2 regions of the Microbacterium sulfonylureivorans genome follow, and region 2 is predicted to be linked to the other one. Evidence: predicted binding sites of a transcription regulator. Region 2 holds the regulator's gene; the other holds the start of a gene.
What was found. The regulator LexA, encoded in region 2, represses DNA repair genes until DNA is damaged. The targets are predictions, from matches to a motif close to TCGAACANNTGTTCGA.
Positions count from the first base shown of each region.

Region 1: a site for LexA is predicted at 1,988-2,003, ahead of EER34_RS06705 (intein-containing Rv2578c family radical SAM protein). Genes of this name have one in related genera too.

Region 1 is NZ_RJAD01000001.1:1,515,204-1,518,608, reverse strand. It holds gene EER34_RS06715 (acyl-CoA dehydrogenase family protein) at 1-375, opposite strand, end outside; gene EER34_RS06710 (M15 family metallopeptidase) at 586-1,863, opposite strand; gene EER34_RS06705 (intein-containing Rv2578c family radical SAM protein) at 2,012-3,405, shown strand, end outside.
Region 2 is NZ_RJAD01000001.1:33,768-37,172, forward strand. It holds gene EER34_RS00175 (histidinol-phosphate transaminase) at 1-197, opposite strand, end outside; gene EER34_RS00180 (LysM peptidoglycan-binding domain-containing protein) at 255-644, opposite strand; gene lexA (transcriptional repressor LexA) at 915-1,595, shown strand; gene EER34_RS00190 (hypothetical protein) at 1,654-3,120, shown strand; gene metE (5-methyltetrahydropteroyltriglutamate--homocysteine S-methyltransferase) at 3,117-3,405, opposite strand, start outside.

The DNA.
Region 1 (3,405 bases), 1.5 Mb from region 2:
GAGGATCTCGCCGGTCGCCATGCCGGGGAGCCACTTCTCCTTCTGCGCCTGCGTGCCCATGTGCACGATGTAGGGCACGGCGAGGTCGTCCTGGATGCCGAACGCACCCGCGAGCGAGCCGTGGCCGGCGCCGATCGTCTCCTCGAGCACGATCGCGCGGAAGCGATAGTCCTGCAGCATGCCGGCGCCGCCGAACTCCTCGGGGACCGACAGTCCGATGAGGCCCGACTCCCCCGCCGCGAGCATGGTGGCGCGATCGATCTCGCCGTCCGCATCCCACTGCCTGCGCTTCTCTTCGGTCGCGTACCGCTTGATGAACTCCTTGACGACGTCGCGGAACGCCTCGTGGTCCTCGTCGTAGATGTCGCGCTCCATGTGCGCCTTCCTCTCGTCTTCGAGCGTTTCGCCGGCGGCAGGTCGCGTGCGACGTCACCGGATGGCCCGACTCGATCATACCGGGTGCAACATTTTCAGACCGGCTGGTATGTGAGATCCGATCCTAAGTATCGTGAAACTGCGTCCCGCGCTTTGTGGGATGCCTCAATCCGGCCGTCGCGGGCCGTCGCAGCCGGGTCGGATCGCGCGTCAGCCGACGTAGCCGGGCGCCGCTTCGAGCCCGAAGAAGTCCTCGAGCGAGGTCCACCCGCCGTCGTGATAGGCCCGTGCGAGCTCGGGTCCGATGTACCGCAGGTGCCACGGCTCGGGCGAATACCCGGTGACATCGGTCGCCCCCTCCACGTACCGGACGATCCAGCCGTGCTCCCAGGCGTGCGCGGCGACCCACTCGCCCTGCGGCGTCGCGGCGAGGTCGTCGAGGGTCCCGCAGCCGCCGGCGCAGGCGACCACATCGCCCGCCAGGCCAGACTGATGCTCGCTGAAGCCGGGCCGGGCGCTGACGAGGTCGGCCTCCTCGACCCCCTTCGCGTCGACCTGCCGCCCGTACGAGCCCTCCTGCGTCTGGTACGAGCGGAATCCGCTCTCGAGCGCCACCTCGCCGACGCCGGCCTCGCGCGCACCGGTGACGAGCGAGGTGAGCGCGGATGCCGCATCCGACCGCAGCGACCCGCCCTCGACGCTGCGCACACCGTCGGGCATGACCAGGTCCGAGGGCCGGTAGTCGACCGGCGTGTAGGGACGTGCCTTGTTGACGACGGTCCACACGCGCGTCGGATCGGAGAGGTCGACGCAGGGCGCGTGCCCCTCGGCCACGGCGATGCGGAACGCCTCGGCGCCGCCCGCCGCCGCGATCGCGGCGGCGTCGTCGTGCGCCTCGAGAGCGGTCATGACCTCGTGTTCATCGCAGATGTCGATCGACACCGCCGTCTGCTCCACGACCGGCACGGGGAGCGCAGCCACAGGCTGAGGTCCGGCGTCCATGCGGGTCGCGGAGTCGTCGCCGGCGGCATCGGGCGCTCCCGAGACCATCGCCGTCATCGCCGCCGCCGACCCGAGGAGGAGCATCCCGCCGACGGCGATCAGCGCGACGACGCCGGTGCGGGCGAGGCGACGCGGGCGCGCATGTCGAGGCGCCGGGCCGTCAGTCTCCTGGGCCGAGAGCAGCAGCTCGGCCCGCGCCGCTCGGCGTGCACTGTGACCGCGGTCGGGCCGCTGCCGGGTGCGACCCGGACGGGGGCGGGGCTGCTCCGACGCGGACGCCGGAGGAGCCTGCCGTGCCGCGCTGGCGGCGACCGCCGCTCGAAACTCGGCGGGGAGGTGGAAGGGACTCGCGGCCGCGAGGGGCATCGCGAGCTCGAGCGCGGTCGGGTCGTCGGGCGGCACGAACGATGCGCCGTCGTCGGCGCCCGCCTCGCGGGCGCGACGATCAGCCTCCTCGCGCAGCGCGCGGGCTGCGCGACGAGACATCGGGGGGTTTGACGATCCGGGCGCCGTCACGGTTCCATTCTCACCTGCGCGGCACCCAGGCGGCGAGAAGCCGCGGCATCCTCGCCGCGTGTTCGATGCGGATGTGTCGAATCTTGACAGAGACTCGAACATCTGTTCCCATTGATGCATGCGATGGCAGGGTCAGGAGCTGGGCGTGGCGGATGCCTCCGCCCTGCCCGGCCTTGAGCACCTCAACGGCCTCGTGCAGTCCGTCACCACTCCCGAGTTCGCCGGAGTCACCTTCCACGAGGTGCTCTGCAAGACCGCGCTGAACCACGTGCCGGGAGCGTCGGCGATGCCGTTCGACTGGACGGTGAACCCCTACCGCGGATGCAGTCATGCCTGCGTCTATTGCCTGCACCCCGACACGATGATCTTGATGGCGGACGGTCGGAGCAGGAAGCTCCGCGAGGTCTCCGTCGGCGATGTCGTCGTCGGCACGACGCGAGAAGGCGCCCACCGGCGCTACTCGCCTGCGACCGTCTCGGCGAAGTGGTCCACTCGCAAGCGTGCCCATCGGGTCACGCTGGCCGACGGCACACAACTCGTGGCGAGCGGCGACCACCGCTTCCTCACCGAGCGAGGGTGGAAGTACGTCAGACCTGCCCCGTCGGGCAGTCCCCAGCGCCCGTTCCTGACGACGAACAACAAGCTGCTCGGATTCGGCATGGGCGGCGCGGTTGTCGAACGTGTGGAGACAGACGACTTTCGCCGGGGTTATCTGTGCGGGATGATCCGCGGCGACGGGATGATGCTGAAGCGCGAGTACCGGCGTACCGGCAGCGAGCACACCTATGTCGCGCACCGCTTCCGGTTGGCTCTCGCCGACAACGAGGCCCTCGATCGCTCGCGCAGGTATCTCGCGCTTGCCGGTGTGGAGACGACGACGCGGAGCTTCGCTCCCGCGACGCCGACCCGACGCGCCATGGAGGCGATCTTCACCTCGCGCGCCGCCGACTTCGCCACGGTCGGCTCGGTCGTCGCGTGGCCCGACGTCGCCTCGGATGAATGGCTACGGGGATTCCTCAGCGGGATCTTCGACGCTGAGGGAAGCTGCAGTCGGGGGATCCTCCGCATCTCCGACAAGGATCCCCGAATCCTCGCCATGATCGATGCCGCGCTGCGCACCCATTCCTTCGACTTCGTCGCCGAACCGGCGCGGGCGAACGGAGTGGTCGCCATCCGGCTGCGCGGTGGTCTGGGCGCACGTCGCCGGTTCTTCGAGCTGACGCAACCGTCGATCACGCGAAAGCTCGGTCTGCTGGGTGCTGCGGTGAAGTCCGATGCCCCGCTGAGGGTCGTCTCGATCGAAGACCTCGAGGAGCCCATCGATCTGATCGATATCACCACTTCCACCGGTGACTTCATCGCGAACGGCGTGGTCAGCCACAACTGCTTCGCCCGCGGAACGCACGAGTATCTCGAGCTCGACGCCGGACGGGACTTCGACACCCAGGTCGTCGTGAAGATCAACGTCGCCGAAGTGCTCGAGAAGGAGCTCCGGCGCGGCTCGTGGGCCCA
Region 2 (3,405 bases):
GGATACCGGTTGACGTCGCGGAGCGCGAGCGCGATCGAGTCCATGATGTCGTCGGCGACGACTTGCGGCACCGGATGCGTGTTCTCGTTGACGTTGAGCGCGACGGGGAGCGGAGCCTGCGGAGCGCCGTACGGCGTCATTCCGCGGAGGTCGTCGCGCAGGGGGAGGTCTTCGAGGCGTGGACTCACCTCTCCCATGGTAGAGGCGCAGCACGGGCGGATCGGCGGTGTGTCGACGCGCGGCGCGAGGCCGACTCAGGGAGCGGTGTGGTACTCCGCCGGGATCGCCAGGCTCTGTCCGGCCTGCAGGGAGACGCTGTCGAGTGCGTTGAGACGCACGAGCGCATCGACCACGTCGCGGGGATCGGCTGCGGGCGCGACCGCCTCCGCGATCGACCACAGCGTGTCGCCCGACGAGACCGTGATCGTCGTGAAGGACTCGATCGGGGCTCCGGCGTCGCGCGACGCGAGTGCGGAGCCGCCCGAGATCATCGCGAAGCAGACGGCCAGCGCGGCGGGCAGCGCGGCGAGGACCGCCAGCACGCGGCGACCGCGCACCGTCAGCCGCAGTCGCGTCGCCGGACGCGCGGCGCTCCGGAAGGATGCGCCCGTCAGTGCGGGTGTCGTGATGCCGATCGCGGTCATGATCTGCTCCTCCTGCTGGGGAGAGATTCGCACCCGCCGCTCGGCCGGGAGTGGGGGATGCGAATCTCTGTACCGAAGTTATCTTCGAACTATGGCGATGTCAAGGGACGTTTCGGGAGACGATCTCTCGAACGCGACACGCGGTCGCGGTGTTCCCCGAGAGCACCGAATCCGGATACGGTTTCGATACGAGAACCCCACCACGGGCCTCCGACATTCGAAGACCGCTGCACTCTCGAGAGCCCGAGCGCAGCGAGACAGGAGCCGGACATGAGCGACGCCACCGGGCGCGACAGGCCGCAGACGCGGCGGCGCAAGAGCCTGAGCGACAAGCAGCTGGCGATCCTCGAGGTCATCCAGCGGTCGATCGCCCGCCATGGCTATCCGCCGAGCATGCGTGAGATCGGCGACGCCGTCGGGCTCAAGTCCCTGTCGAGCGTGACGCACCAGCTCAACCAGCTGGAGCTGAGCGGCTACCTCCGGCGTGACGCCGGCAAGACCCGCGCGATGGAGGTCCTCATCGACCTGCCGGGCACCGCGACCGAGAACCCCGCCGACACGGCGCCCTCCGTCGGCGACGCGGCTCTGGTCCCACTCGTCGGGCGCATCGCCGCCGGCGTTCCGATCACCGCCGAGCAGCAGGTCGAAGAGATCTTCCCGCTCCCCCGTCAGCTCGTCGGCAAGGGCGACCTGTTCATGCTGAAGGTGTCGGGCGAGTCCATGATCGACGCCGCGATCTGCGACGGCGACTGGGTCGTCGTCCGCTCGCAGGCGACCGCCGACAACGGCGAGATCGTGGCCGCGATGCTGGACGGCGAGGCGACGGTGAAGACATTCCGCCAGCGCGACGGCCACACCTGGCTCCTCCCCCGCAACTCCGCGTTCGAGCCGATCCTCGGCGACGAGGCCGTCGTGCTCGGCAAGGTCGTCGCCGTCCTCCGCGCCGTCTGATCACCCCTCGCGGGTGAAACTTCCCGCAACGTCGTCGCCGTCCGCCAGAATGGGCGGCATGAGCGACATCGACACGGCGGACGCCCAGGCGCTCGCAGACCGCGTCCGCGAGCTGGAGTCCGAGAACGCCCGTCTCGCCGCGGAGGCTGCACCCGCACCGCGCTCCCGCCCCGCCGGAGGCCGATGGCGCACGGCCGTGTCCGCCATCTGCATCGTGGTCGCCGCCATCCTCGTGCCGGTCTCCATCGTCAGCGCGTGGGCGCGCGTCCAGCTGGTCGAGGAGGACGCGTTCGTCGCCACCCTCGCACCGCTGGTCGACGACCCCGCCGTCCAGGCGCTCGTCATCGACGAGACGATGGACGCCGTCACCGCGCAGGTCGACTTCCACGAGCTCACGTCTTCCCTGTTCGGGGGGCTGGCCGACATCGACGGCATGCCGCCGCGCGCCGCGCAGGTGCTCCAGATGCTGGAGGCGCCCGCCGCGGACGGCCTCGAGAACCTGGTCCACCAGGCGGTGACGCGCGTCGTCGAGTCGGATGCCTTCTCCGATGTCTGGGCGACCGCCACGCGCGCCGCGCACCGGGCGCTCACGACCGCGGCCACCTCCGACGGCGGCGGCCTCGTCGTCCGCACCGACGACGGTGTCGGCATCCAGCTCGGCGCCATCGTCGAGACCGTCAAGCAGCGCCTCACGGACCGAGGGGTCAGCGCGGCGCAGCTCATCCCCGCGATCGACCACGTCGTCATCATCGGCACGGGAGAGAACCTCGCGCTCATCCGCACCGGATACGCCCTGGCCACGACGCTCGGATGGTGGCTGCCCGTCATCACCCTCGTGCTGTTCGGGCTCGGCATCGCCATCGCACGTCGCCGCAGCGTCGCCGTGCTCGGCACAGGTCTCGGCATCGCGATCGGGGCCGGAGCCCTCGCCGCGACGCTGTCCATCGGCAACACCGCGATGCAGATCGTCGCGACCGACCTCGCGCTCTCGCCGTCCGCGATCGAGGTCATCTACGGTCAGCTGGTCGCCGCCATGGCGCAGACGGCCATCGTCCTCTCGCTGCTCGGCGTCTTCGTCGCCGTGCTCGGCTGGGCGATGGGCGGCTCGTCGCCCGCCCAGGGCGCGCGTGGCGCCGTCCACGGCATGAACTCCGCCGCTCGACGGCAGCTCGCGTCGCGCGGGTTCGACACCGGAGGCTTCGGCGGATGGCTTGCCCGCCACAAGGTGCTCGTGCGCACGATCATCGCCGTGCTCGCCGTCCTGTGGCTGTTCGCGCTGCGCCCGTTGTCCATCGGCGACGTGGTGCTCGTGATCGTGGTCGCGTTCGGCGTCGCCTGGATCCTCGAGCTGCTCCAGCGCCGTGCCGAAGAGCACGTCGTCGTCGAAGCTGTCGTGGACGACGCCGCCGCACCCGTCGAGGTCGTCGAGGAGTCCGAGGTCATCGAGATCGAGCCTGTCAAGGCGACGGATGCCGCGACCGTGGGGGCCGCGGCATCCGACTCGAAGAAGTCCCCGAAGGGCTAGACCGCCGCGCCCACCTTGTCGCGGATCGAACGCGTGGCCTCGATGATGTTGCGGAGGGACTCCACCGTCTCGTCGTAGCCGCGCGTCTTGAGCCCGCAGTCGGGGTTGACCCAGACCTGACGCAGCGGCAGCTCGGTGGCGGCGCGGTCGAGGAGGTCGGCGACCTCGGCGACCGACGGCACGCGCGGCGAGTGGATGTCGTAGACGCCCGGGCCGATGCCGTGGGTGAAGCCCGACGCGGCGATGTCGCCGATGACCTCCCCACGGCTGCGGGCGGCCTCGATC